3 regions of the Facklamia sp. P12955 genome follow, and region 1 is predicted to be linked to each of the others. Evidence: riboswitches for the same ligand, from Rfam matches in the RefSeq annotation. Region 1 holds a riboswitch; each other region holds the start of a gene.
The links. Region 1 has a riboswitch for tetrahydrofolate ahead of folP (dihydropteroate synthase). Riboswitches for the same ligand answer to the same signal wherever they lie in the genome.
Positions count from the first base shown of each region.

Region 1 (10,249 bases):
TTAATACATCTCCAATAGATGGGATAATAATTTGATCTTCAGACATTCCCACTTGCAAGGCTAGATCACCGTGGGCTCTTAACATACGGTATTCCCCACTGACTGGAAGTAAAAAGTCCGGTTGAATAAAGTTTAACATTAATTTTAAATCATTGGGTGTAGCATGACCCGATGTCTTAAAGTGGTCTGTCACACTCATAACCCGAGCACCGGCTCTATAAATCATATCTTTGGTACGAGTCACACTCTTTTCCATTGAAACAGATGGAGTGGTTGCAATATAAACCGTATCATCTTCCTTTATGGTGACTGTTTTATGCTTACCTTGAGCCATGGCTTGGATAGTTTGAATCGGTTCGCCCACATCGCCAGTAGCCAGAATAACAATTTGATCCTCTTGATATTTATCGATATTTTTAAAATTACCAAAGACATCACGACTTGGAATAGAAATTTTATCTAACTTTAAAGCGACATCGACAATTTCGTAAAGGTCTTTGGTTGGGAAGAAAATGGTTCGTCTTGAATGGTGAGCTGCTTCTAAGACTTGCTGAATACGCATAATGTTCGAGCCAATCGTCCCTACTATCACTCTTCCTCGCGCATTGCGGAAGACTTCTGTTATTTCTTCTGTAATAACACGATCATTCACATTTTCCACTGGTGATTCTGCCTCAGCAGAGTCACTCAATAAGGCAAGAACCTTTTTCTTACCTAAGTCTGTCAACCGACCAAAATCAGTGCGGTAAGCTTGAGAAGCTGAAGGGTCAAAGCGGAAATCGCCTGTGAAGACAATCGCCCCATCTTTAGTATCTATCACGATTCCGACTGAATCTGGAATGGTGTGAGTGGTAGGGAAGAAAGAAACATTGACATCACCAAATTCAATTTCAGTTTCTGAATCAATCACATGGAAATTTTCAAGGCGGTCATCGTGTCCTTGTCTACGAGCAGAAATAGAAGCCAATTCAATCGTTAACTGGGTTCCAAAAACCGGCGCATCAATCTTATCTAATAAATAAGGTAAGGCACCTACTGCATCGGCATGCCCATGTGACAAGAAAATCCCCACTACACGCTCAGCATTTTCTTCTAAATAGGTGAAGTCTGGAATCACCATATCAATTCCTAATAAATCATCTTGTGGATACAATAGCCCACAATCTAGCACAAATATGGCTTGATCGACTTCGACCAAATACATATTCTTGCCTTCTTCGCGAACACCACCTAAGGGAATAACTTTAATCTCACTCATAATACACCTCTATTATTATTTTTTCATATTTTATTAAACGCTTAGCAGCTTGATCTCCGTTAAGGGGTCAAATTCTGGCTTATCTCAGTTATTATAACATAGACCACCTTAAATTAAAATTTGAGCCTCTTTCCACCTCAACGACTACTGATTAAAGACTAATGAATTAGAATAAGCCCCCTTCATTTATAGGAGGGGGCTAAGACTTATTAAATTTATCGTTAATAATTATTCTGGCTTTTGCATTAACACTTTACGTGATAAATCAATCCGACCTTTTTCATCGATACTGGTTACTTTGACTGTTACAGTATCCCCAATATCAAAGACATCTTCGACCTTTTCAATGCGACGATGATCAATTTGAGAGATGTGAAGCAAACCTGATTTACCAGGTAGGACTTCCACAAAGCAACCATACTTCTCAATTCTAATAACTTTACCTTCGTATATTTTATTGACTTCCACATCTTCAACTAAGCTAAGCACAATCTCTTTTGCCTTTTTAATCATAGCTAAATCTGAAGAAGCAATGCTAACTTGTCCTTCTTGAGAAATATCCATCTTAACGCCAGTTTGGTCAATAATGGAGTTAATGGTGTCACCACCCTTACCAATAACCACCTTAATTTTTTCAGGATCAATTTGAACCATTTCAATCTTCGGTGCATAAGGACTTAATTCTGGTCGTGGTTGAGCTAATTCACGAGTGATATTATCTAGGATTTCGAGACGGGCTTTTTTAGCTTGGGCTAAAGCTTCTTCTAAAATGGCCTTAGTAATTCCTTTTATCTTAATATCCATTTGTAAGGCCGTAATGCCTTCGGCAGTCCCCGCCACTTTAAAGTCCATATCGCCTAAGTGGTCTTCTAAGCCTTGGATATCGGTTAGGACAGTGTAGTTATCGCCGTCCATCACTAAGCCCATAGCAATTCCTGCCACCGGTGCTTTAATCGGAACACCGGCATCCATTAATGCCAGCGTACCGGCACAAATGGATGCTTGTGAAGAAGAACCGTTGGATTCTAATACTTCAGCCACTAAACGAATAACGTATGGGAATTCTTCTTCTGAAGGAATCACTTGGGTTAAAGCTTTCTCACCTAGCGCACCGTGACCAATTTCACGACGACCTGGTGAACCCACTCGTCCGGTTTCTCCTACTGAGAAGTTAGGGAAGTTATAATGATGCATGAAGCGTTTGCCTTCTTCTAATCCAAGACCATCAATAATTTGATGTTCGGATAAAGGAGCCAAGGTAGCTACTGATAAAGCTTGCGTTTGTCCACGGGTGAAGAGTCCTGAACCATGGGTACGTGGTAAAATGCCAGCCAAAGATTCCAAAGGACGAATTTCATCTATTTGACGACCATCTGGACGAATACGGTCATGGGTAATCAACCGACGAACGACTTCTTTTTCTAAGTCCTGCATAGCCGAAGAAACATCTTTCAGTTTCTCTTCTAAATCTTCTGCTTCGGCATACTTTTCACTAAAGAAAACTTCAGCTTCTTCACTCAATTGATTAACCGCTTCATCGCGGGCTTGTTTTTCCTGTGTTTTAACAGCTGTAACCATTTTTTCATTGTATAAGCTCTTGACTTGCTCAGTGATTTCTTGATCGATTTGAACTAATTCAAATTCAAATTTTTCTTTTCCAACTGCTTGGACAATCTCTTTTTGAAAGGCCACTAATTCTTGAATATTAGCGTGTCCAAACAATAAGGCTTCCAGCATATCCTCTTCTGATGCTTCCTTAGCAGATGATTCTACCATGTTGATCGCGGTCGCAGTCCCTGCTACGGTTAAATCAATCTCAGAAACTTCTTTTTGGTCGGGTGTAGGGTTGATAACAAATTCACCATCGACACGTCCCACATCCACTCCGGCAATCGGTCCATCAAATGGTATATCTGAAATAGCCAATGCTAGCGAAGAACCAAACATAGCTGCCATCTCTGGTGAGCAATCTTGTTGAACTGAAAGGACTGTATTAGTAATTTGAATTTCATTCCGCACGCCTTCAGGAAACATTGGGCGGATTGGACGGTCAATTAAGCGGGCAGTCAGGGTCGCGTTATCAGAAGGTCTACCCTCACGTTTTAAGAAACCACCTGGCACCTTACCAACCGCATACATTTTTTCAATGTAGTGAACCGTTAAGGGGAAGAAATTCATCGGTGAAGGGGATTTGGAAGCGACAGCAGCAGTCAAAACGACTGTATCGCCATAACGTACTAAAACTGCTCCATTGGCTTGTTTAGCCATTTGTCCTACTTCAACAATTAAGGGACGGCCTCCCCAATTTGTTTCAAATACTTGTTTAGTTGTCATAACATAACTCCTTTTAAATTTTTAATCATTCGGAGTAGCACTAAACAAAAATCAACCGTTTAAAGTTTAAACGACTCATTTTTGTATAGTGTGAAACTCCGAACAAATCTACTAGTAATATAACAAAAAGGATGGCTAATTGCCATCCTTTAGTCGCAGGATTAACGACGTAATCCTAATCTTTTAATTAAATCACGGTAACGAGTAACGTCCTTGTTACGTAGGTAAGCAAGAAGGTTACGACGGTGACCAATTTTCTTCATTAATCCACGATAAGAGTGAAAATCTTTCTTATGTGTTTTAATATGGTCGTTTAAATTGTTGATGTCTTCTGTTAAGACAGCAACTTGAACCTCAACAGAACCGGTATCACCTTCGTGACGTGCGTATTCTTTCATGATTTCAGTTTTACGTTCTTGTGTTAATGCCATATTATTCACCTCTTTCTAATTTATTTCCACTAGCTAAGTAAAGCGTTGGTGATGCGCTAAACCGAGCGAGGGCATTGTTCTGAATTTTCATACAGAACAATGATTAATTATAGTTTAAAGCAGTCTCATAATCAAGGGGGTTTCTTAATTAATTGGAAATAGGGCTGAAATTCGTCTGGAGCTTGATCTTCTGCTAATAAGTGAACAGCCAATTCTGATTGAGCGCTTTGTTTAGTGGTCCCTTGGAAGTAGTACCTAAAATCTAGATGATAATGAGCCCCTTCGCCTTTTTGTGGGTTAGCGGGGATGGCAAATAGATTAAGGTCTACTAATTCGGACTGAGTAAGGGAGGTGAATTTTAAACCCGTTTCTTCGTATAGCTCACGCAAGGCTGTTGTTTGAGGGGTCTCCCCTATTTCCACGTGTCCTGCAGGTAATAAAGTTTTATGTAAATAAGGATGATGAATAAAAACTAAAGACTGATCTTGAAAAACCAAGGCTGAAGCTGATAAGTGCAATGGACTTTTGCGGTCCAAGAGATTGCTTGCAGGATATTGATCCATTATTTCTTGGAGCCTTAAAAACTTCTTCTGATTAAAGAAGGGTGAGACTTTAATCAATTCTTGCGCATTATTCAAAAGCTCTGCTGCATTAATTTGTTGCAAACAAATCCCTCACTTTTTTTATCAGATGGAAAGAGCCCACAACAATAATAGGATCGTCTTGGTCTTCCATCAGTTGTTTTAATCCTGCACGACTATCCGGATAAGAAATCACTGAGCTTCCTTTTTGTTCAAAAAGTTTTGCTAGCTCTTTGGTATCCATCGCTCGATCTGGAAAATCGGGCTGGGTCACATAAAAATCAGCAGTTAATTTTAATAATTCATCTAGAATAGCCGGTACATCTTTGTCTTTGAGAAAACCACACAAAATGCTCAACTTTTGACCAGCATATAATGATTGGATGCTAGAGATTAATTCTTGAATGGCATCTAAATTATGAGCAGCATCTAGGATAATGTCGGGAGTGCTTTGCACTTTTTCAAAACGTCCTACCATTCTTAAGTCTTTAAAAGCTTTTGTCATGTCAGTCTCTATAGGAGAAGGTTGTTCACTTTCCAACCATACTTGATACCATTTAAAGACGGTCTTTAAATTTTCATTTTGGAAAGTCCCTAATAAGGGCAAGTAGAGTTCAAAACTTTTTTGATTTAGTTCCACTTGAAAATAATGTGGACGCTTGTAAACAATCTTTTGGTCAGAGCTATCATGGAAAGAACTTTTTTGCTCCGAGCTTATTTGTTTAAGACGCTCAACCACTCCGTTCTTTTGGTTCGGCGCCACAATGACTTGTTGATTTGAACGGATAATACCAGCTTTAGTCTCTACGATAGCTTGCAAAGAATCCCCCAGTAAATTTAAATGATCCATACCAATTTTAGTAAAGATGGCATATTCAGAGTGGCTAATTGCATTGGTCGCATCAAGGCCCCCACCTACACCACATTCTAAAACTAGATAATCACAGGCTAAATGGGCATAATACAGGATCCCAATCAAAAAGGTGGTCTCAAATTGTGACAAATCTTTTTGTGGGTCTAAGCCTAACATAATCGCCGCTCGGTGAACTTCCGCCATGATACAGCTAAAATCTGACTGACTAATCATTTGGTCATTGACTTTAATACTTTCACATTCTGAATATAAATGAGGACTGGTAAATAGTCCTGTGCGATATCCATGAGCAAGTAATAAATGAGAAATCATATTAGCAGTTGACCCCTTACCATTAGTTCCCGCAATATGGATGATTTTAACGGTTTGGTCCGGTTGGCCCAATTGTTTCAACATGGCTTTTAAAACACTTAGACGGTCTCCTTCACCATAAAGAATAGTTGGTAAATCATCGGTCAAACTGTTAATCATAAGGCGTTCACCTTAGGTAAAGACTGCAGAAATTCATTCCGCAACTGAACATCTTCATTAAAGACGCCTAAATAATAGTTGGTACGGGTAATGGAGTTGACTTTTTGGACCCCGCGCATTTCCACACACATATGACGGGCATCAACCACCACAGCTACTCCCTTAGCATGGGTAATCTCCATCAAAACCTCAGCGACTTCACGCGTAATATTTTCTTGCACATTTAACTTTCTTGCAGCATAGTTTACCAATCTTGGTATTTTTGACAGGCCAATAATTTGTCCATCTTGTGGAAGATAGCCTACATGAACATTCCCAAAGAAGGGTAACATATGATGTTCACACATAGAATAAAAAGGGATATTATTGACTGCCACCATTTGTTGATTAGGACTGGCATCGGTTGGGAACATTTTTCCTTCCGTAAATTCTTCTAAGCGAGTAGAAGCTGTAATTTCCTTTAGCGACTTGGCAACACGTTTAGGTGTTTCAATGAGCCCCTCACGATCTGGGTCTTCTCCGATTTCGATTAAAAGCTCACGAACTAATTCTTCTATACGATTCAAATTAATTTCTTTCATTTTCTACCACTCTTTCTATTCTTTGGTCTTGTGTCTTTTCTAAATGTTCAATGGCTTGATTAATTTGACAATAAGCATAAAAATTGGTGTCAATAATTTCTTTTAAAGGAATTAACACAAACAAACGGTTCATTATTTCGGGATGCGGTAAAGTTAGCTGAGGGTCTTCACTTTCTAGATGGCCAAAATATAAGATATCCATATCTAAAGTTCTAGGTCCCCAAACGATCAATCGCTTTCTTAGTAACTTGGCTTCTATTTCATGAAGGTAGTCCAATAAGTCATAAGGATCTAAGTCTGTTTCAATGGCGAGAGCTTGATTAATGAAGTCATCTTGCACGACTCCTCCTACTGGAGAAGTCTGATAATAGGCCGAGGCTTTTAAGACTTCAATTTGTGGATGAGTCGCTAACAGCTCTTGCCCCTTTCGCAGATTAGCCATCCGATCTCCTAAGTTAGATCCGACACTCAGATAAACAGTTGCCATCCTCTATCCCTCCAATTCAATTTCGGCAGAATCTAAAATACCATCGATGGGTAATTGTAATTTGCGAACATTGACTTTGACCTGACTAATTAGTTGTGGATTGGATTGTTTTATTAAATCTAAAAGGTCAAAAGCAACTGTTTCAATCAAGTCGACCCGTGTTTTTTTTATATATTCAGCAACTAGATCATAAAAATGCGCATAAGAGACTGTTTCATTTAAATCATCTCGCGTGAGACTGGCCTTCATGGTCACCGTCAGATCAACAGCGATATTTTGACCTAATTTCTTCTCTTCAGGAAAATAGCCAATATGCGAATAAAAACGCATGTTATTTAATTTTATCTTAAACATAACTCCTCCTATTTAAGTGGATAAGCAGCAAAATTTGTATCCTCTAAGCCATCAGATAAGCGCAAGTGGTTACCAATTAACGAAGCAATCCGGTGAGAGCTTCCCACATGAACCCTAAGCATTTCGATACCCATAAAAGCAGCGATAGCGGATAAGGCAGCAGAGCCTTCGTCTCTTTGTCTGAATCCTTCTTCGGTTTCAACATCTACATTAAAGCCAGCTTCTTGCAGGGTGTTTTGAATAAAGCGTTTACGAGAAACCCCTAAGAAGCAGGTAAAGCCTTTTTGGTGAATCCGATTGGCTTGATGGATTAATTGGTAGTTCTCACGTTTAGTTAAACCAAAGCCGATACCTGGGTCAAGTGCGATGCGGTCTTTTTTGATACCCGCTTCAGTCGCATACTTTAAAGACTTATCAAAATACTTATCCATCAATTCAACAGCGTCCATTTTGGCAAAAGCGTCCAATTCTGCTTTGCTAAAGACGCCTTCTGCTCCAAACTGCGGAAAGACCTTGGCGGAAGGATGGTCTGGACGGACAATTACTGGATTAGCCATCACAATGACACCAGCTTGAGTTGGTGCAATCACTGAGGCCATGCGCGGGTCACCTAAAAGTCCAGTAATATCGTTGATAATATCGGCTCCGGCTGCAAGCGCTGCTTGAGCAACCTCAGCTTTCCAAGTATCAACTGAGATTATTACATCAGTTTGCGCTCTTAGGGCCTTGATAACTGGGACGACACGTTGGATTTCTTCTTCTACGGCCACATAAGTCGACCCCGGACGGGTAGATTCTCCTCCGATATCAATCATTTGACAACCTTGCTTAATCAGTTCCATCGCTCGCTTACAAGCCACTTCTAGACCAAACCATTTTCCTCCATCTGAAAAAGAATCTGGGGTCACATTGACGATTCCACAGAGAATGGTCGGGTCGCCATGCTTAATCTCACGATGGTTAAAGCGAAAGACTGGCTGTTTTTTTGGATTTACTTGCATGTTTTACTCTCCCCACTTAGATAGTTTGACTCAAAAAAAGAGCACTCTTCAAAAGAGTGCCCTCCACAAGATGAAAACAGCGGAGGCGATTATCTATCGCGTGAGAATCACTTCGTCTTCTAGCGACATCCCATCTAGAAGCACTTTACGTAAATAACCTACTCTGTTTTTGAATTCCCTTATATTGTAAGGGAATACATTAAAAATTACAATGTTAGATTTTTATTACTTATTTTATCTTGAAATGCGCTTTCAACTCCATCATTAAATCACGCGTCTCGGCTGCTTTTTCAAAATTCATTTCTTTAGCATAAGCTTTCATCAACATGGTTAAACGCTCCAGCTCTTCCTCTCTTTGCATCCGAGATAGTTGTTTGAAATCTAGTAAGACATTTTCTTGACGATCTTCTGCTTCCACATCGTGAGTGATACGAATTAAGTCGCGAATATCTTTTTTGATAGTCGTCGGTGTGATGCCATGCTCTTTATTATAAGCTGTTTGAATTTGGCGTCGTCTTTCTGTCTCATCAATCGCTTTTTGCATAGAATTAGTGATGCGGTCTGCATACATAATTACGCGACCGTTTTGGTTTCGAGCGGCTCGACCAATTGTTTGTACCAAGGCACGTTCTGACCTTAAAAAGCCTTCCTTGTCCGCATCTAAAATCGTCACCAGTGATACCTCAGGGACATCTAGTCCCTCTCTTAATAAGTTAATCCCGATTAAGACATCAAAAACACCTAATCTGAGATCACGGATGATTTCCGTTCGCTCCAAAGTCACAATATCTGAATGCAGATATTTGACCTTAATATCCAATTCCCTTAGATAATCGGTTAAGTCTTCAGACATTTTTTTGGTTAAAGTCGTTACAAAGACACGTTCATTTCTTTCCACTCTTAAACTAATTTCGGAAACTAAATCATCAATTTGTCCCTTAATCGGTCGAACCTCTATAACAGGATCCAAAAGACCTGTTGGACGAATAATTTGTTCGACATATTCATGGTTGGTATGTTCTAATTCATAAGGGCCTGGTGTGGCTGAGATATAAATAATCTGATTAATATGGTCTTCAAACTCATTGAGTTTAAGTGGACGATTATCCACAGCTGAAGGTAGACGAAAGCCGTATTCAACCAACTGATCCTTACGCGCCCGGTCACCATTATACATCCCACGAATCTGCGGCATGGTAATGTGGGATTCGTCAGCAACGATTAGAAAATCATCAGGAAAGAAATCTAATAGCGTATAAGGTGGCTCTCCTGGTGCACGCCCATCCAGATGGCGCGAATAGTTTTCAATGCCTGAACAATAGCCCATTTCCAATAACATTTCAATATCATAGTTAGTTCTTTGCTCTAGTCGCTGAGCTTCTAATAGTTTATTCTCAGAGCGTAAGACTTCTAATCTTTCCTCTAATTCTTGACGAATACTTTCAACTGCTCTTTGCGTTTGTTTTTGATTAGCTACGAAGTGGGTAGCCGGATAAATGGGATAGTGTTCGACATCCTTTTTGATTTCACCTGTTAAAACATCTACTTCACGGATACGGTCGATTTCATCACCGAAAAACTCAATCCGAATGACTTCTTTATCTCTTGAAGCTAAAAAGATTTCTAGGACATCGCCACGGGCTCTAAAGGTTCCACGTTGAAAATCAATATCATTGCGAACAAATTGCATGTCGACTAAACGAGCCATCACTTGGTCACGGGCAATTTCTTGACCTTGACGTAAAGAAAGTACATGCTCACGATACATGTCCGGATCAACCAAACCATAAATACACGACACTGAGGCGACTACTATCACATCGTCTCTTTCTAATAAAGAAGAAGAAGCTGAATGACGCAACTTATCAATTTCGTCA
Region 1 covers NZ_JBNUPF010000019.1:13,484-23,732, forward strand. The annotation lists gene ACQV2G_RS06465 (ribonuclease J) at 1-1,258, opposite strand, end outside; gene pnp (polyribonucleotide nucleotidyltransferase) at 1,487-3,592, opposite strand; gene rpsO (30S ribosomal protein S15) at 3,754-4,023, opposite strand; gene ACQV2G_RS06480 (NUDIX hydrolase) at 4,155-4,688, opposite strand; gene ACQV2G_RS06485 (bifunctional folylpolyglutamate synthase/dihydrofolate synthase) at 4,675-5,949, opposite strand; partial or broken gene folE (GTP cyclohydrolase I FolE) at 5,946-7,017, opposite strand; gene folB (dihydroneopterin aldolase) at 7,021-7,371, opposite strand; gene folP (dihydropteroate synthase) at 7,380-8,372, opposite strand; THF riboswitch at 8,448-8,540, opposite strand; gene uvrB (excinuclease ABC subunit UvrB) at 8,602-10,249, opposite strand, start outside.

Region 2 (10,249 bases), on a different contig from region 1:
TGCTGATGACCATGTGCGTATTTTATATCACAATGCATTGGAACATGCAGCAGAAGGAGGAAATGATAATAATGACTTATAAATTTAAAATGCAGGGTTTGTCTTGTGCTAACTGTGCTCAAAAAATTGAAACTCGCTTAAACAATTCGGATCAAGTTGAAGCGACCGTTAATTTCGCACAAGGACAATTAACAATCGACACGGACCAAGTGATGGAGTCTAATCTCATTCAAAGCTTGGAACAAAATGTACAAGAAGTCGAACAAGGGATAAAATTGGTTCCGCTCTTTGAGCTAGAAGAAAAATCAAATCTAAACCTTGATAAAAATAAGGACAGTCAAGGCTTACTTGATAGCGAAGGCTGGCGTATTTTAATTACCATTCCTTTATTTATCTTAGGATTCTTTTTAACAAATTATATTTCTTCTGAATGGCTTCTAGTGGGTTATTTTGGTCTGACCTATCTGTTCATAGGTCAGAATGTACTTAAAACTACTTGGAATAAAATTAAAAATAAGGACTGGTTAGAAGAAAATTTCTTAATGACGATTGCTACCTTAGGTGCCTTTGTGATTGGTGAGTACCCTGAAGCAGTTGCCGTTATGCTGTTCTATTCTATCGGAGAATGGTTTCAAGACCGTGCCGTTAACCAATCTCGCCAATCAATTCAATCCTTGATGGCAATTCGTCCTGACTTTGCCCGTATTCAACAAACTGATGGTACATTAACCAAAATTGACCCCCGCGAGTTAGTTGAAGGTCAAGAGTTTATCGTAGCTGTCGGAGACAAGGTCCCTCTAGATGGACAAATTATCCAAGGTCAATCTCAAGTAGACCACTCAGCTATTACTGGAGAATCTCTTCCTCAGAGTTTAAAAGAAGGCGACACCCTCTACTCAGGTTCGATCAACTTAAGTTCTCAACTGAAAGTTAAAGTCACTAAGACCTTCCAAAATTCAACGGTCAGCCAAATTATCGACTTAGTTGAAAATGCTTCTTCCAAAAAGGCAGCTACTGAGAAATTTATTACTCGGTTCGCACGCGTTTATACACCGGTTGTAGTTGCCTTAGCAGTTCTTTTGGCTACTTTGCCTCCTATCTTTTTTAGTGACATTTCTTGGTCAACAAGCTTTTACCGTGCGTTACAATTTTTAGTTATCTCTTGTCCTTGTGCCTTAGTTGTCTCTGTTCCTATGAGTTTTTATGGTGGAATTGGTGCAGCAGCACGTGAAGGTATCATGGTTAAAGGCGGAAATTTCCTCGAAACCCTAACAAAGATTAAGACCTTAGTTTTAGATAAAACCGGAACAATCACTCAAGGTAACTTTGCGATTGACAAAGTAGAGGCCTTATATTTAAGCAAAAATGAGTTTTTAGAAGCACTGGCTCACTTGGAGAGCCAATCCCACCATCCTATTGCACTCTCCATTCAAGAAGCCTATAATCAGCCCTTAGATCCTCATCGTGTGCAAGAAGTAGAAACAATCACCGGTAAAGGTCTTAAAGGAATTGTGGACGGTAAAAGTTTACTTGCTGGAAACAAGGACTTGATGGATCAATTCAAGATCGAAGTGCCAGAATTAAAGACTGCTGCCACTGTCGTTTATCTCAGTATTAATCAAGCATATCAAGGCTATGTCCTCATTAAAGACCAGATCAAACCAGATTCTCAGTCCGCGCTGACAGAATTACATCAATTGGGTATTTCCTCTGCCATCTTACTTTCTGGTGACAATCAAGCAACCGTCGACGAAATCGCTCAACTTGTTGGGATTGATCAAGCAAAAGGTGACTTGCTTCCACAAGAAAAGATGATCGAACTGGAGAAAATTTTAGCTAACGTTAAGCAATCAACGTCTAATAAAAAATCCTCTAATGTAGCCTTTATCGGTGATGGCATCAATGATGCCCCGGCTCTTGCCCGTGCAGATATTGGAATTGCCATGGGAGGAATGGGATCTGACGCAGCTATTGAATCAGCAGACATTGTCATTATGAATGATTCTTTAGCTAAACTCCCTCAAGCTATTAAAATTGCTCAAAAAACTTTACGCATTGCTCAAGAAAATATAGCCTTTGCACTTGGAATTAAGGTACTCTTCCTAAGCCTCGCCGCTTTAGGCTTCTCATCCATGTGGATGGCTATTGTCGCCGATGTTGGTGTGACCATCCTTGCAGTTCTTAATAGTTTGCGAACACTTGGGAAAGTTAAATAATAAAAAAACCAGCAAGCATAATAATGGTATGCTTGCTGGTTTTCTTCGTTTAACAAACTCATTTATCTTTAATGAATCCTTTTAGGCCCCTTCAATTTTAAATTCGTAAGTTGAAGGTAGATGGTAATAGGCTTTTAAGGCATTAAGAGCTCCTTGGGCTTTGACTAAAGTTTCTTGGTACTCTTCTTCTGGATCTGAAAGGGCAATAATTGCTCCCCCTAGACCGAGACTAGTCTTTTCTTCTTCAATAACCGCCGTACGTATAACAATATTTAAATCCATACAACCATTATTAGCAATATAGCCAATAGCCCCTGAGTAGATACCTCGTGGACGTCCTTCTAATTGATCAATTAATTCGAGGGTACGATACTTCGGCGCTCCAGTCATTGAACCACCAGGGAAGCAAGCTTTAAACAGATCAATAGCTGAAACATTTTTTGCAAGAAAGCCTTGAACGGTAGTCACTAATTGATGAAGGGTTGAATAACTCTCAACAGCCATCAACTTGGGAACCGTTACTGTTCCAATCTGACAGACCTTACCTAAATCATTTCGCAATAGGTCTACGATCATCAAGTTTTCAGCCATGGTCTTTTCCTCGGTTGCTAAAGCATGAATAATCGCTTGATCTTCTGCTGGGTTTTGACCCCTTTTAGCCGTTCCTTTGATGGGCTTGGTTTGAACTCTACCATCACGATTCAAAGTTAAGAATTTTTCCATAGAAGAACACGCAACAGCAAAATGATCAAAAGTTAAAAAGGCTGCGTAAGGGGCTGGACTGGCTTGGCGTAAGGTTTGGTAATATATATAGGCATCTAGCTGGTCTTTGATATCCAAGCGGTTGGTCAAACATATTTCATAGGACTCTCCTTTTCGAATGTAGTCTTGACATTGGTGGATAGCTTTCAAATAGTCACTGCGAGCCATAGCCCAAGCAATAGTTGGTTGATCGAAGGCCTCCATGATAAGCTCTTCTTTTTCACCTACTGAAATATAAGCCTGTGAAAAATCTAAATCTTTGATCCAGTCTTTGTCATCTTTATAGGATAGTAAATAAAGTTGGTTTTCGTGATGATCGATAACAGCCGCTCGATCAATATAATCTAATATAACATCAGGATACAATGACTGATGCTGATTAGGCCCTTCCATTAAACTTTTGAGCTCATAACCAAAATAACCAATATAACCTAATTGGAAATCACATGGTAAATCTTGATGGATTGGCCATTGAGGTTGATGTTTTTCTAAATAAGTGAATATATCTTGATGAATTCTTTCTTCTCTTCCCTTTATATCTGTCTTGATAACCACATTATCCGTAATATCATAGGTCAGACGATGGCCATGGCGAGGACCCGCTTGTCCAATTATAGAAAAACGAGACAAAGCTTTTGTCACTTGACTAGAGTCTAACCATTGCGTTTGTTTATTAATTTGATAAAGCTGATTAAACAACGCTTGTGCATTGCCTTGATAAGGAACTTTTGTAACACGCAAAGGATTTGTCTGTATTTGGAAGGTGTGGATCAAGTCTACAAAATTCTCAATTAGACGTTCACCTTCTTGTGAAGCAATTGACTCTGGATGAAACTGAACGGCGTATTGAGGTTTGCTACGATGAGAAATCCCCATAATTAAGCCATCGTGCGTTCTCGCATCCACTTGAATGTTCTCCAATTTCTCTTCTTTACAGACTAAAGAATGGTAACGGGTCACTTTAAAATCTTGCGGTAGTCCTTTAAAAAGTCCTTGATTATTATGTCTGATTTCACTCAGCCGCCCATGAACAGGCTGAGGAGCCAATATAATTTCTCCTCCATTCAGATAATAAATTCCTTGCTGACCCAAACAGATGCCCAATATGGGACGTTCTTCTTTTTCGATTACTTCACGGCAAAGACCAAAATCTTCAGGATTTTCAGGACTTCCAGGACCTGGTGAAATAACCACCGCATCAAAATCTAACAATTTGAATTCTTCATATGACATTTGATCATTCTTAATAACCAACGGAACTTCTTGCGTCACTTTGGCTATTAATTGAAACAGATTATAAGTATAGGAATCATAATTATCAATGATAACAAACTTCATAATGGTTTCTCCTAACATTTTTTTCAACGATATCTATGCAACTGGTTATTGTCCTATTTTATCACAATTTGTAGTTAGTAAAAATACCTGAAAAGTAATTTAAAAAGAATAGCATTTAATCCTTGTCAATGATTGACAAGTGCTATCATTCACCTATAATGAAGGAGAACTTTGAACAGAGTATAAAAGGTGCGTAAAGTATTTACAGATGGGAAGTTGCTGTAAAACGAAATGAACAATCATGCGATGCCTTTTATCTTCCGCTGTTTTATTATCCATCTTTAGCGGAGCTCTGAATTTTTCAGAGCTCCTATTTTTGTTTAGGAGGGTACATTTTGGACATCCAATTGAATGTTTTTCCTTATCCAATCTATCTAGAACACCATCATTTTAGTCAATTAAAAAAACGCTTAAGCCAAATGAGCGGAAAAAAGTTTCTACTAACGGATCAAAATGTGGCGACCCTTTACCAAGAACAAATTGATCAACTTGGTCAGTTAGCATCCTTTTCTTACCATATTGTTCCTGCCGGTGAAGCGTCAAAGTCATTAGCTTGTTATCAAGAAGTGATGAATCGTATGGTAGAAGAAAAACTTACTCGGTCTGATTGCCTAATCGCCTTTGGTGGTGGCGTCATTGGTGACTTAGGGGGCTTTTTAGCCGCCACATATTTAAGAGGAATCAACTTTATACAAGTTCCGACGACTCTTTTAGCTATGGTTGACTCTGCCATTGGGGGTAAAAATGGCATTAATTTTGGTGCCTATAAAAATCAAGTGGGTACTTTCTATCATCCCGCTTGGGTTCATATCGATATTGCCTATTTAGACACCTTAGATATCAGACAAATTAACAATGGGTTAGCAGAAATTATAAAATATGCGATCCTTACTGACCCCGCTTTATTGGAGGACATCAGACGAGATAAAAGTCAACTCAACTACTTGAATCTAATTAAACGGTCTTTAGAAATAAAACACGCCTATGTTGCTAATGATTTTCACGATCAAGGTAAAAGACAATTCCTTAATTTAGGTCATACTTTCGCCCATGCCATTGAAAGTATTAGCAACCACCAAGTGAACCATGGTGAAGCAGTCGCAATCGGCCTATTATGGATGGCTCGTGCTAGTTTTAAATTGGGTTGGGCCCGCCAATCATTCGTTCCTCTTCTTGAAGATTTATACCAAAAACAAGGACTATTCCAGACTTATTACTGTGATAACCATGATTTACTGAACGCCATTAATCACGACAAGAAAAAACAAGACCAAACGATTCACTTAATTATTCCTGTTGAAATAGGAAATTGTGTCCGACAAGCCATTCCTATTCATGAATTAGGCCAATGGATTGAAGCAGGGAGTCGATTGTAGATGGATATTCAAATTATGCCTCACTCTTTAAAAGGCAGTATTTCTGCAATTCCTTCTAAATCAGACGCTCATCGAGCACTCTTTGCAGCCAGCTTAGCCAATGGTCCCTCTACCATCTATTTAGACCGTCTTTCAAAAGATTTAGAAGCAACATTGACTTGTATTGAAGGACTAGGTTGCCTGGTTCACCATGATTCAGATCAAAAAGCATACCATATCCTGCCAGATGCTCATTCTATGAAGCGCCACTTCAATGTGGGCGAGTCAGGAACAAGCTTACGCTTTCTAATTCCTATCTTAGCTAGTCGGTTAGAAAAGAACCAACAGGTCGAAATCCTTCGCCAAGGGAGTTTGATCAATCGAACCAACCAACCTTATTGGGACTTGTTTGACCAATTAGGTATTTATTGGCAAGAAGAAGGCCCTAGTATCTGGCTTTCAGGCAAGTTAGAAGCAGGAAATTACCAACTTCCAGGTAATGTTTCTTCTCAATTTATTTCAGGATTAGCTTTGGCTCTCGCTCATTTAAATAAAGCAAGTCAGATAAAATTAACTTCGCCTTTGGAATCCGCTGCCTATGTCGACATGACCTTAGCTAGCTTAAAAGAATTTAGTAAAAGGATTGATTTTTCTCATCAAACTCAAGCCTATCACTTACTCGATGGACCTATACAAGCAGCGCCCTACCAAGTAGAAGGCGATTGGTCCAACGCCCTTTTCTTCTTAGTAGCAGGCGTCCAGGTCTTAAATCTTACTTTTGACAGTCTCCAAGCAGACCGTCAGGCTTTGTCCTATTTGGATAAATTGGGCTATCCCATCCCCGAGTCGGCAAGACAATCCACTGACTATCATCCCAGTAAGACTTCAACTGCAAGTAATCAAATAGTGGAAATCGATGCCCGTCAATTGCCCGATGCTATTCCTATCCTTACCCTAGCAGCCGCTAGAAAAGCTGGGATTACTCGCATCGTTAACGGCCAACGCCTCCGCTTAAAAGAAAGTGACCGAATAGAATCTACCGTAGCTCTTATGCAAGCTTTAGGTGTCTACATACAAGCTGAAGCTGATGGGTTCATCTTGCAAGGAGGGCAAGGCTTTCATGGCGGAATTGTGGATACTTTTCAAGACCACCGTATTGCAATGACAGCTGCCATTGCGGGTAGTTTTGCCCAAGAACCTGTGATTATTAAAGGGGCGGACTGTGTTTCTAAATCTTATCCCCACTTCTTCGATGATTTTCAAAAATTAGGAGGTATCTATCATGTCCTTTAGTCTCGGTCAAAATTTTCGTCTCACTGTTTACGGACAATCCCATGCTAAAGCGATTGGGGTAGTCATTGATGGCCTTCCTGCCGGTTTAGATTTCCCTTATGCAGCCATTCAAACAGCTCTCGAACGTCGTCGTCCTGGTAAAAAGGTTTGGTCAACTAGCCGTAACGAGACTGATTTATTTGAAGTCAAAGCAGGTATTGTAGACGGTAAAACCTGTGGGGCGCCCCTTTGCTTAGAAATTAGGAATCAAGACATGCAGTCCAAGGATTATGCCCAACATCACTATCTCCCTCGCCCCTCACATGCTGATTATCCTGCTTTCATTAAATATGAGGGACACCATGACATTCGTGGGGGCGGACACTTTTCAGGGCGCATGACTGCTCCAATTGTAATGGCTGGTAGTATTGCCCGCTATTTATTAGAAACAAGCGACATCCAAATTTATAGCCACATTCATTCAATCGCTGGTATAAAAGACCGGTTAGTTGATTTTGCGCAACCTGATTTTAAAGCCTTAAGTGAATTAGTTAATAAAGAATTTGCCGTAATTGATGCCCTGCAAGGCCAAGCCATGAAGGAAGCTATCCTAGCCGCTAAAGAAGATAAAGACTCTGTAGGAGGGCAAATCGAAGTAATCGTTGACGGCTTACCAGTTGGTATCGGTCAACCCCTCTATGATTCGTGTGAAGCTAAATTAGCCCATGCCATGTTTGGCATTCCCGCCACTCGCGGCGTAGAATTCGGAACGGGCTTTGCTGGAGCAAACTTACGCGGCAGCCAGCACAACGATCCTTATTATTTGGATAATAACTTGATGGTTAAAACGCTGACCAACCATCACGGCGGTATTATCGGTGGTTTGACCACTGGCATGCCCTTGATTATGCGAGTAGCAATTAAGCCTACTTCTTCTATCGGTCAACCCCAAGCAAGTGTCAACCTTGATAAACAAGTTAATCAAGAATTGACGATTGAGGGCCGGCATGATCCTTGTATCGTCCCTCGGGTTGTTCCCGTTATTGAAGCAATGACCGCTATTTGCCTTTTAGACCTAATGATGATGGACGGTCAATGGCCAACTATTTCAACAAAAAATTAATTGCCGCCTTTAGAAAGTAGGTTCTTATGTTACAGACATCTCAAAAAAATAAAAAACCCACTCTTTGTGGCTTAATCGGACGTAAATTAGGTCATAGTTATTCCCAATCTATTCACCAACGAATTGGGAACTATCCCTATCACTTAATTGAATTAGAACCCAATCAGTTGAAAGACTTTCTTTTAGAGAAAAACTTCCTCGGACTCAATGTGACTATTCCTTATAAAGAAGCGGCCTTACCTTATTTAGACAACCTAGACCCCTTGGCTAAAACCATCGGATCGGTCAATACAATTGTGAATGAAGAGGGAAAACTCAAAGGCTATAATACTGACTACGCTGGCTTAGACTTTTTATTAAAAAATAATCATCTGACCTTAACAGGCAAAAATGTGCTTATTCTTGGATCCGGTGGCTCTGCCAAAATGATCGCTGTTTATGCTAAAAACCAAGACTGTCAACGAGTTAGCCATTTAAGCATTCGCCAAGCTTTCCCACCATTAAAGGCTGACAATCAGACGGCTCAAGTTATTTTCAATGCGACACCGGTTGGTATGTACCCTAATAACCAGGATTTAAGATTAAACTTGACCGCATTCCCTCAACTAGAAGCGGTCGTTGATCTCATCTATAATCCCTTACGCTCTTCTTTAGTCCTCCAAGCCAAAAGCCAAGGCATTCAAGCTATAGGTGGACTCGACATGTTAATTGCTCAAGCTTTTTTTGCCAGTCAACTTTTTACCGGTAAGTCTTATCCGACAGACTTCATCCATCAAATTTGCCAATCCTATTGGCAGGGAATCGAAAACTTAGTTTTCATCGGAATGCCAGGTGTTGGCAAGACCACTCTCGGAAAAAAACTGGCTGATCAACTAGGCCGCCCCTTTTTAGACACCGATCAATTGATCGAAGCTGTCATCCATCAACCGATCTCTGAATATATTTCCAAGGTGGGCGAAAAACCTTTTCGCGACCTAGAAGAAAAAATCATTCATCAAGTGGCTAAGGAAAATGGGCAAGTAATTGCCACGGGCGGAGGTGCCATTTTAAGGGCAAGGAACCGACAAGCTCTAACTCAGAATGGTCGATTGATTCTATTGGAGCGCCCCTTAGAAGAACTGTCTCGAAAGGGCCGACCACTTTCAGCTTCACTAGACCAAGTTAAGCGTTTATGGAATGAACGAAAAACACTCTACCAAGAGAGTGCAGACCTCATTATTCCCGTCAAGTCTTCTATCCCAACTAGCTATCAAGAAATGCAAGAAAGGCTGATCAAACATGCGATTATTAGTCCTCAACGGACCCAACCTTAACTTATTAGGCATCCGTCAACCAGAAATATACGGTCAAACCTCATACTCTGACTTAACAAACTCTTTAAAAAAATGGGCAAATGAATATGCTGTAGACCTTGATATCTTTCAATCCAACCACGAAGGAGCCTTAGTCGATAAAATTCAAAATGCTTATCAAAAGGTGGATGGCATAGTAATAAACCCAGCTGCCTACACCCATACATCCATCGCTATTCGCGATGCTTTAGCAGCCGTTGCTATTCCTTTTGTAGAAGTCCATCTAAGTTCTATTAGTCAAAGAGAAAGTTACCGACAAGTCTCATATATCCAAGATTTAGCCTTAATAACAATTGAAGGACAAGGCCCTGCAGGCTACCTTCAAGCTCTGGATTTTATCAAAAATTACCTCTTTAATCCTAATAATCCATCACCTATCACATAGAAAGAGAAGATATAAATGACAATGAATTCTGTATCTGTAAAGCAAGTCACTTTTGGCAAACAACCAGCTATTGTTATCGCTGGACCCTGCTCTATTGAATCTGAAGAACATATTTTTAAAGAAGCTCAAGCCTTGAAGGCGGCGGGAGTCGACATGATTCGAGCGGGTGCTTATAAACCAAGAACTAGCCCTCATGCTTTTCAAGGTTTAGGCTTTGAAGGTGTAAAGTACTTAAGAGCCGCCGCTGATTCAGTTCACCTCCCGATGGTCACAGAAGTTTTAAGTGAATATGATGTCGAAAAGCTGATCGATCTTGTGGACATGTTTCAAGTAGGTTCTCGAAATATGTATAATTACCAACTGCTGAAGTTGTTAGGTCAAGCCGGTAAACCTGTCCTATTAAAAAGAGGCTTTTCAGCAACTCTTAAAGAATGGGAAATGGCCGG
Region 2 covers NZ_JBNUPF010000013.1:7,324-17,572, reverse strand. The annotation lists gene ACQV2G_RS04945 (ArsR/SmtB family transcription factor) at 1-82, shown strand, start outside; gene ACQV2G_RS04940 (heavy metal translocating P-type ATPase) at 72-2,216, shown strand; gene pabB (aminodeoxychorismate synthase component I) at 2,298-4,316, opposite strand; THF riboswitch at 4,491-4,584, shown strand; gene aroB (3-dehydroquinate synthase) at 4,652-5,692, shown strand; gene ACQV2G_RS04925 (3-phosphoshikimate 1-carboxyvinyltransferase) at 5,693-6,964, shown strand; gene aroC (chorismate synthase) at 6,954-8,066, shown strand; gene ACQV2G_RS04915 (shikimate kinase) at 8,093-9,379, shown strand; gene aroQ (type II 3-dehydroquinate dehydratase) at 9,345-9,803, shown strand; gene aroF (3-deoxy-7-phosphoheptulonate synthase) at 9,819-10,249, shown strand, end outside.
Region 2: another riboswitch for tetrahydrofolate. It lies ahead of aroB (3-dehydroquinate synthase); the one in region 1 lies ahead of folP (dihydropteroate synthase).

Region 3 (10,249 bases), on a different contig from region 1:
CTAAGAAGGCGACGGATTCTGAAAATTCTTCCTGGATTTTTTCCAAAGTGTAGTCCGTATCTTCCACTACATCATGTAAAAAGCCAGTAGCTACTGTATCAGGGTCTAATTTAATATTCGCTAAAATACCTGCTACTTGAATTGGATGATTAATATAGGGTTCTCCTGAGAGACGTTCTTGCCCTTCATGGGCCTTGGTTGCTACTGCTAATGCCTTTTTTACAAAAGCTACCTTACTGTCATTCATATAAGATCGACAAATTGCTATAACTTCTTCACCAGTATAGACATCATTTCTACCCATATTATCACCACTCTTTCTAGATAATTTTTCTACTATTATAACTTAAATACTCACTATAAAACAATATTAGCCTCTTTAATACTATCAATCTTAGCTTATGCTAAAAAACAACTGGTCGAAAGACACAGTTGTTTTAAAATTTTATTCAGAAACAATTTTAATCCCTTTAGAAGCACCAATACGGTTTGCGCCTGCTTCAATCATTATTAATGCAGTTTCTTTATCGCCAACGCCTCCAGAAGCTTTGACTCCCATTGTTTCACCAACAGTCGAACGCATTAGAGCAATATCTTCTTTCACAGCTCCTGCTGTTGAAAAGCCAGTGGAAGTTTTAACAAAATCTGCTTTGGCTGCTTTGGCTGCAAGGCAAGCTTTCACTTTTTCTTCTTTTTCAAGTAAACTAGTTTCGATGATAACTTTCACAATAATTTCTTCTGGAACAGCTTGAACGACTTGACGGATATCCTCTTCTACTGTTTCCCAATCAGCAGCTTTAGCCGCTCCGATATTGATTACCATATCAATTTCACTAGCCCCATTTTTCACTGCTTCTTTTGCTTCAAAAGCTTTAGTAGATGAAGTATTCGCTCCTAAAGGGAAACCAATCACTGTACAGACTTTGACGTCTGAATCCTTCAACAAATCACTCGCATAAGTAACCCATACTGGATTAATACAAACTGACATGAATTGATATTCCAAGGCTTCTTGACAAATTTGCTTAATTTGGTCTTTGGTTGCATTTGCATTTAATAAAGTATGATCGATATATTTATTTAATTCCATTTTAAAACTCCCTTTCAATTTCAGTGACATATGATAGGACACTTAAAAGATAAATAGGTGCCGTCTCTGCCCGTAAGATTCTTGGACCTAAGCTACAAATCTCAAAGCCATTTTCTACTAAGAAAGATACCTCTTGTTGTTCTAATCCACCTTCCGATCCAAATACCATAACTATCTTTTTATTCTTTTCGATATTTTTTAATATTTTGGCTAACAGATGGTGTTGACCTTCTTTAGCACTTTCTTCGAATGCCACTAGTTTAATGTCATGAGTACGATACTGATTAACAAAGTCTTTTAAATTTAAAAGCTGCTTAACTTCAACCTTTTTTAAACGTTTTGACTGTTCTGCAGCACTATCAGCAATTTTTTGTAGTCTTTCAACTTTTTTACCAGCTTTTTTCTGGTCCCATTTGACTACATCACGTTTTAAAGCTAATGGTTGAAAGCTGCTCATGCCGCATTCTGTAGCTTTTTGAACAATTGAATCCATTTTGTCATTTTTGGATAAACCACAAGCTACAACTACCTCGACCGGTAACTCCGTTTGACTGAGAGTCTCACTTAAGGGTGACATGATTTCTAATAGAGCATAATCATTCTTTTTTTTGAGATAAGAAGCTAGATACTTCTTTTGATCGTATACAACTATTAACTCCTTCCCTTGCTTAGCCCTTAAAACATTGACCAAATGATGACTGTCTGATGGATTCAAAACAACTTTCTTGCCAATTTCTACTATTTGATTCGAATCATCGATAAAATATTGATGCATAACTCACTCTTTCTTCTGAGCCGTGATACCAGCCCATCCTTTATAATAATTAATTTGGATTATTTCCCACTGATCTGTTGATAAAGAATCGATTACTTGTTCTGCCTTCTCAGTCAGTATGCCTCCAAGAATGAGATAGCCACCCTTTTCTAAAAGCTGATAGGCATCCTGATAGAGCTTGAGTAATATATGAGGTAGGATGTTTGCCATGATGATATTTACTTTTTCTTCAACACCTCTTAATAAATCATTGACATGAAATGATATAGGTGGTTGAAAATCATCAGAATAGCCCATATTTTGCCATTTTTGATAAGTAAGATTTTGTTTAGCAGCTGCGATTGCTTGAGGATCAAGATCGTATCCCACCACTTTTTGTGCGCTGAGAGCAAAAGCTATCAATGCAAGGATACCAGATCCCGTTCCAACATCATAAACTTTCTCGTCACCTCGCATAACCATTTCTAAAGCTTGCGCGCCGAGTCGGGTTGTCGGGTGATCACCTGTTCCAAAGGCAACTCCTGGGTCTAAATAAATAACTTTCTCATCCTTATATTTTGGAGAATAAGCATCCCATACCGGAACAACTTTTATAAATCGTGAAATTTCTTGAATTCGGTAGTTTTTCATCCAATTTTTTTGCCAATTTTCCATTTCAATCGGCTCTTTTTCCCAACTAAAATCGAAATAAAGGTTATCTTCTAAATAACTATCGAACAAGTCTTTTTCTATATCTTGTTCAAAAAAACCTAAGACAAGCCCCCGTTTATCTTGTTCTTTAAGGGATGGAGCTAAAGGAATTTCTCCAAATAAATTTTCTTTATTTTCCATATATCCATCGACATTTATAAGCTGCGTCCCTTTCGCCCCCCACTCAAATAAGAGATGAGAAACATATTCCACTTCATCAGGCTTCTTAGTTTCAAGATAGATAGTCACTTTTGTCCAATGAGTCATTAAACCCCCCCAGTCAATGCATCTAAAAAATTTAAAGCTGAGCTTATTCACATTATGGAGGACTGTTTATCTTTTTTCAATCAAAAGAAGTTATTTTTTCAAGATTAAGTCTAGCTATTTTAATAAGGGCATGTAATAATAAATAATAGACTTTAGAATATTTGTAACTTTTTTTGAAATTTTCAAAAGAAAAGGATAAAATAGTAGTTGATATTCTATTTAATATAAAAGCTAATAAACGAGGTGAACTTCATGGCAGAAAAAAACTTAACAGCAAAAGATATCTTACAAAAAGAATTTTCTCGTTCCATGCGTGGCTATAATGCTGCTGAAGTCGATGAGTATCTCGATAGTATTATTCGTGACTATGATTCTTATCAAAAAGATGTAGTGTTCTTAAAGAATGAAAATGAGCGACTCATTGCTAAAATAGATGAATTAACTAAGCAGTTATCATTAGCTAAGAAAAACGTTTCAACAACTCCAGGTTCTGGCGTAACCAACTTTGATATCCTTAAACGTTTATCTAACTTAGAAAAACATGTTTTCGGAGCCAAAATTTCAAACACAGAGTATAGTCAAAATTAATGATCATAGTAAATTTCAGGTAATCGCGGTCAATTCATTTGGCTGAGGAAAGTCCATGCTCGCACAAGCTGAAACGCTTGTAGTGTTCGTGCTTAGCTAAACAATAAGCTAAGGTAGCCTTAAGGTGAACGGCGAGTGAATATTCTAAGGCTTAGCTAAGAATAAGTAATTCATAAAGTGCCACAGAGACGATCTTTTTGGAAACAAAAAGCTGAAACGCGGTAAACCCCTCGAGCGAGCAACCCAAATTTGGTAGGGGCACTCTCTGTATGGGAAAATGCGTAAGCATTGCTTAACTGAAAGAGAGACAAGTTATCTTGTAGATAGATGATTACCCTTTATTTATTCTTGCCTATGGAATAAATATTGACAGAACATGGCTTATCGAAATTTACTAATATAGGTATTTATAGATGCATATAGTCAACAACACGATTCTGAGCCTAAAAGCTTGTTGAATCGTGTTTTTTTAAAAGGAAGGATTATCCATGAAAACATATCACTTAATTGCTACAGCAGCTGCAGGTATCGAGGGAATAGCTAATCAAGAACTCAAGGATTTAGGCTATGAAACACAAACAGAGAATGGTCGCGTGCGCTTTAAAGGAACTGCAGAAGATATTGCTAAAACAAACCTATGGTTGAGAACAGCTGATCGAATTAAAGTAGTGGTTGGCGAATTTAAAGCAACCTCTTTTGAAGAATTGTTTGACCAAACCTATGCGATTGCCTGGGAAGACCTCTTGCCCATGGATGGAGAATTTCCTGTTTCAGGTAAATCGGTGAAATCAAAACTTTATTCTGTCCCTAACTGTCAAAGAATTGTCAAAAAAGCCATTGCCAAACGGCTAATGGATCACTATGCTCGTAAAATGCCTTTGAGCGAAACAGGTGATTACTACCCTATTGAAATATCGATACTAAAAGATGTGGCGATGATTACTTTAGACACAAGTGGAAGCAGTCTATTTAAACGAGGTTATCGAACTGAAAAAGGTGGCGCGCCTCTAAAAGAAAATATGGCAGCAGCTTTAGTCAAATTGACTACTTGGTTCCCTGACCGTCCTCTTTATGATCCAACTTGCGGGTCTGGAACAATTTTAATTGAAGCTGCCTTAATGGGACGCAATATTGCTCCAGGATTAAATCGGTCATTTGCAGCAGAAAAATGGGAGTTCTTTAATCCAGAAGTATGGTCAAAGGAAAAAACAAAAGCACGTCAAAAAATTAACCATGAAATAAAACTCAATATCTTTGGAAGCGATATAGATGGAAGAATGATTGAAATCGCCAAGCAAAATGCAGCAAATGCCGGTGTGGGAGAAGATATTACTTTTAAACAAATGCAGTTAAAAGATTACCGTCCGAATGAAGAATATGGCATTTTAATCTCCAACCCTCCTTATGGGGACCGCTTGCTAGATGAAGATAAGGTACACCAACTATACCAGGACATGGGTACTATTTACCGTTTGATGACCACTTGGTCGAAGTATATTCTCTCAAGTGATGACTCATTTGAGAAATTTTATGGTGAAAAAGCTAGCAAAAAACGCAAGTTATATAACGGTGCCTTAAAAGTAAATTATTATCAATTTTGGTCTACAAATAAATAAGGGTCTAAAGTCTTTACTTTCCCTTGTTTACGTAAGGCTTGTTTTGCTGCTTGATCAGCTGCTCGATTTTCTTTTTCAGGAATCCATTTTAGAAAAAGTAAAGGATAATGGTCCATTTCAAAGAGAATAACTTTTAAAAGCTTGCTAAAATAGTCTTTTTTGGCAAAACGTTTTTCAATCGATTGGAAAACAATCTTAGAATCGGTTTTAATTTGAATGAGTTGATCTGTTTTTAATTTTTCTTGCTTGATCCATTGCATAGCTAATCTTAAAGCAAAAAACTCAGCTTGGTGATTATCCAGACATTCATTAATATAAAATTTAAAAGTAGCAACTTTTTCACCATTGAATACCAAAAAAGCTAGGCCCGCTTCTTTAGTTTTAGGATCAAAAGCGGCATCAATTTGTATCCACATAGGTTTTTCACCCTCTCTATTTTGAAAGGAGTCTCCTCAATTGACAGATCTTATTCATATGCCAAATAAGAGCGAATATTTCTATCGCAAAGCCATGAATGCGCTTGAACAAAATGATTATGCAAGTGCATCTAACTTTTTGAAAGAAAGCTATCAGATAGAACCTTCCCTTAAAGTGTTTAAAGAACTAATTTCTATTCATATTATTCAAAATAAAAGTCAAGCTGTCAAAAAGTTATGGCAAAATTTTCTTTCAGACCACTCCATACAAGACCTTGACTATGAATTAGCGATGCTTTATGTTCATTCTTTACCTTATCTTTTTTCTCATCAAAAACTATTGATTCAGTTATATGAAATCAAAGAATATTTTGATCAAAAAAAATGGGATATCTCTTTGATTGTTAAACAAATTGAAAAAATTAAAGAAAAAGAAGCTCTTTCTAAAGAACTTCAACTCCTTATAAATACGAAGAGGTTAGATTCAAAGTTGAAACAATTGAAAGAACTAACCTTATATGAACTTTTAAAAGAAATCAAAAACTTCTATAGTTTAGATTACTCCCTTAAACATCCAATCTTGACTGCATTATTGGCTGACAAAGAGATAAGTCAATTCGTTAAAAGTGATATATTGCATCATTATATAGTTCGAAATTACCAGGCCCATCTGAAACTGACATGGTTTGAAGAAATTAAAATCATCGATAGCCTATCTCTAGTCCCTTATAAAGAAGATTCGACCTATTTACAAATAAAAGCTCTTCTTGAAGATTATACGGTCAATAATAATCCTCATATTTATGATGGTCTACTAGAAGAAATAAATTTATTGGTGATGGTATACTATCCATTTATCAAAGAAAAAATCTCAGACCCTGTTGCATGGTTTAATAGCTTTTTAAGTTATTACCATATAGAAAAAAGTGAAGAATCCGATCAAAATGAGCGAATGGATGAAATTCTCCAACAGGCTATCGATGAAATCAAACAACTAAGTCTATAGATAGAAATTTAAAGAAAACTTTCTAAATAAATTAGAGCAAGTCTATAGTAGACTCGCTCTAATTTTACTTCTCTTCTTCTGACTGTGTATCATTTTCCTTGGTGTTTTTATGGTGCACGGTAGGTTGTGGATCTAGAATGACATGCTTATCCTCTTCTTGTGGTGGTAAGGATATAAAATCAATAATATCTTTGAAATTGACTATGGTCTTCTCTTCAATAATATCTTGCATCATCATATCTGATTCTTGCCAATAAATATCTACAACTGCACTATTAGAAAGCAATTTTGTAATTATTCCTGTCATGCTACTTTCTCTAAATTTGAAAGTAATCTTATCCCCTATTTCTGGTCGAATTGCTAACTTTACTGATTCAATCATTTCAAGACCCGTTTCATAATCTACATCTAATAGCGAAGCGATACGTGACTTGCTTGTCCCGCGTCTTAACTCCTTTTCAATTAGACTTCGTTGCCCATCTGAAATTTTTTTCGACACGTTATCCCTCTTTTCTTAAATTGCCCTCTGTAATTGTTATTATACCACATTTTTCTTTTTTATTCTAAAGGTTACTCTTTCTCTACCTTTGGAACCCATACAGAAAGTGCTTGACTATGAATCTTAATTTCTAATGGTAAACTTGGGCCTTTATCGCCATCAATGTTCGCTTTTAGTTCACGTTCTTCATTCAAGGAAGCGAGTTTAATATCGAATGTTTTACCCTTTAACGACAAGATGGACTCATTATCTAATTCGTGTCGAGGCAAGCCTTTCTCTTCAATAAAAGTAGCTATGCTTGATATAGCCAATGAACCCTTAAAAGCATAAAGATGACCCAATCCATCAAATAGCTGGTCTTGTGAAAGAAGATTTTCCATTCCTCCCACACTAGTAGTGAGTGTTAATAATATAAGATTGGTTTTAAGGTGATGAGATTCCTTTCCATCGACACTAATGTCTAAATCAAAATCTTCCTCTTCAAACATCGCTTTAAAGCCATCAAATAAATAAGCTAATACCCCAATCTTATTTTTTACTTTAGATTCAGTTTCAAATACTGCTGAAGGAATAGCTCCTAGCGCAAGAACATTCGCAAAATACTGCTCGTTAACTTGCCCGATATCCAATTTTTTTAACTCTAAAGATTTAAATTGATTAATGGCTTTTACTGGGTTTAGAGAGATTCCTAAAGATCTTGCTAAATCATTTACAGTCCCCAAAGGTAAAAAAGCAAAATGAGGTGGTTGTGAATTCTCCATTAAACCGGATACCACTTCCTTAATAGTGCCGTCACCGCCCAAACAAATAATAGTGTCGTATTCATCTGCAGGGGTAGTTTTTGCCCAATCATAGGCATCTTGAGGTTTTTCAGTTGTTCGGTGTTTGACTTGAGCATCGTATGTATTAATTAGTAAATCAGCTAACTGCTCAGCATATGCTTTGGCCTTACCCTTACCTGAACCTGGATTAGCGATGATTAAAACGCTCTTCATATTAACCCTCCTTTTTTTACATTATATCACAAGTCCTCCTAAACGATTTTCCCTTCCAATTTCTTTGAAAGTAAGTTACACTGATGTATATCATTAGACAGAGTAAAAGATAGAACGTCAAGTGTTGTTGGATGGGATGTGGCCAACAAACGAAAAGAATTTATTCTTGCGATACTATCTTTGCATTCGCTGCATTAATATTATTTGTAGCGCTCTCTTGTCAAAAAAAGGAGCGTATTTTTTATGCAAAAACCTGATTCCCGTCGTATTATTTCATATGGTAATAAAGGAAAACTAACCACCCTACAATTAACTACCATGGCTTTATTATTAGCGTTTCGTATTATGTTAGCTTATATACCAGCGTTTAGAGTAGGTGAAATTGCCCAAATTGGAGTTGGCTTTATCGGTACTGCTATTTCCAGCGCTATAATTGGTCCATGGTGGGCTATCGTTATATCGGTAGCTAATGACATTATCACTGCTCTTCTAAATGGCTATAGCTTCTTCTTCGGTTATACCTTTAGTGCCGGTTTAGCTGGTTTCATTTATGGTTGGTTTTTGTGGCGTAAAGAACGTAATTGGAAAAATATTCTTATAGCAGTTGTTTTAGTAACCTTTATTGTAAACTTAGGATTTGGATCTCTATGGATTAAAATGATGCAAGGTAAAGCTTGGGCAGCATTCATGCCAATTCGTATCGCTAAAAACGCTGTTTCTCTTCCATTGAACACAATTATTTTAGTGATTATCCTAAAATTGCCTGTAATTGATCGTTTAATCAAAAAATTCCAATTTTAAACTTTATGGTAGCTCTTTTAGGTAGGTAACGCACTACTTACTATTTATGAATTATCTTATAAAATTAATAAAAAGGGCAGAAGTTTAAGCTTCTGCCCTTTTTATTAACGAAAATTTACTGTACTAAATATTATAAACTTCACTTAAAAAATCAAAAAATACTAGTAAACTTATTTAACAATCAGATTAAAAATTGTAAAAACTTGTGACATTTACTATATTTACGTATAATATGAAGATATGAAAATAAATGTAGCTTGCAACTACAGGAGGTATACTATGAAGAAAAATTATCGTGTATTGTTATATTACAAATATCAAAGAATTGAAGACCCTGAGTTATTTGCCAAAGAACACTTAGAGTTTTGCCGTCGTATCGGTTTAAAGGGGCGCGTATTAGTCGGTGAAGAAGGAATAAACGGAACCGTTTCAGGCACCCTAGATCAAACACAAAAGTATATGGACTATGTTCATTCACTAGAAGGTTTTGAAGATTTATGGTTTAAACAAGATCTTGCTGATGATTATGCGCATAAAAAGATGTCTGTGAGAACGCGTGAAGAAATTGTAGCTTTAAACTTAGATGATGATATTGATCCACATGAAATTACAGGACAATATCTATCCCCTAAAGAATTTAAAGATGCTCTACTTGACAAGGATACAGTTGTTCTTGACACTCGTAATGACTATGAGTATGATTTAGGTCATTTTAAGGGTGCGATCCGTCCTGAAATTCGTAATTTCCGTGAACTTCCTGACTGGGTGAAAGAAAACAAAGAAAAATTTATGGACAAACGCGTTGTTGTCTATTGCACAGGTGGTATCCGCTGCGAGAAATTCTCAGGTTGGTTACTTAAAGAAGGTTTTAAAGATGTGGGGCAATTACATGGTGGTATTGATACTTATGGAAAAGACCCTGAAATTAAAGGTGAGCTTTGGGAAGGTAAGATGTATGTTTTCGATGAACGTATTGCTGTCCCAGTTAATCAAGTAAATCCTACAGTAGTCGGAAAAGATTATTTTGATGGAACACCATGTGAAAGATACGTAAATTGTGCAAACCCAGAATGTAATGAACAAATATTGACTTCTAAAGCAAATGAAGATAAGTATTTACGTGGATGTAGTGAGGCCTGTCGTCGTCATCCTCGAAACCGCTATGTCGCTGAACATAACTTTTCCACAGAAGAATGGGAAGAAAGATTAAATGCAATTGGAGAAAGCTTAAGTAAAACACATTCTGCATAATTTAAGCCGATAAAGGGGATAATGAAATGACTAATAAAGAAAGCAAGAATCATCTGCCACCTTTGGAGGGTCATCATTTAAAAGATAGTAAGCCAAATCTCAATCAAAGGCGGCAAAGATTAATCAACCAGAAATCTTCTAACTATGTTAATAGCGAAGAAGCTCGAGCAAGAAGATTGAAAAGAATTAGTGAACTTGAAAATAAGAGCTTTAATAATTTTGATAAGGCTATTCCTCAGTCAAATGAGGATAGAA
Region 3 covers NZ_JBNUPF010000020.1:4,624-14,872, reverse strand. The annotation lists gene ACQV2G_RS06665 (RelA/SpoT family protein) at 1-304, opposite strand, end outside; gene deoC (deoxyribose-phosphate aldolase) at 446-1,090, opposite strand; gene ACQV2G_RS06655 (RsmE family RNA methyltransferase) at 1,092-1,865, opposite strand; gene ACQV2G_RS06650 (50S ribosomal protein L11 methyltransferase) at 1,869-2,822, opposite strand; gene gpsB (cell division regulator GpsB) at 3,075-3,410, shown strand; RNA gene rnpB (RNase P RNA component class B) at 3,422-3,799, shown strand; gene ACQV2G_RS06635 (THUMP domain-containing class I SAM-dependent RNA methyltransferase) at 3,899-5,026, shown strand; gene ACQV2G_RS06630 (ribonuclease HI family protein) at 5,002-5,442, opposite strand; gene ACQV2G_RS06625 (hypothetical protein) at 5,483-6,448, shown strand; gene ACQV2G_RS06620 (DUF2187 family protein) at 6,513-6,947, opposite strand; gene ACQV2G_RS06615 (diacylglycerol/lipid kinase family protein) at 7,019-7,942, opposite strand; THF riboswitch at 8,039-8,136, shown strand; gene ACQV2G_RS06610 (folate family ECF transporter S component) at 8,186-8,743, shown strand; gene ACQV2G_RS06605 (rhodanese-related sulfurtransferase) at 9,023-9,994, shown strand; gene ACQV2G_RS06600 (transglycosylase domain-containing protein) at 10,021-10,249, shown strand, end outside.
Region 3: another riboswitch for tetrahydrofolate. It lies ahead of ACQV2G_RS06610 (folate family ECF transporter S component); the one in region 1 lies ahead of folP (dihydropteroate synthase).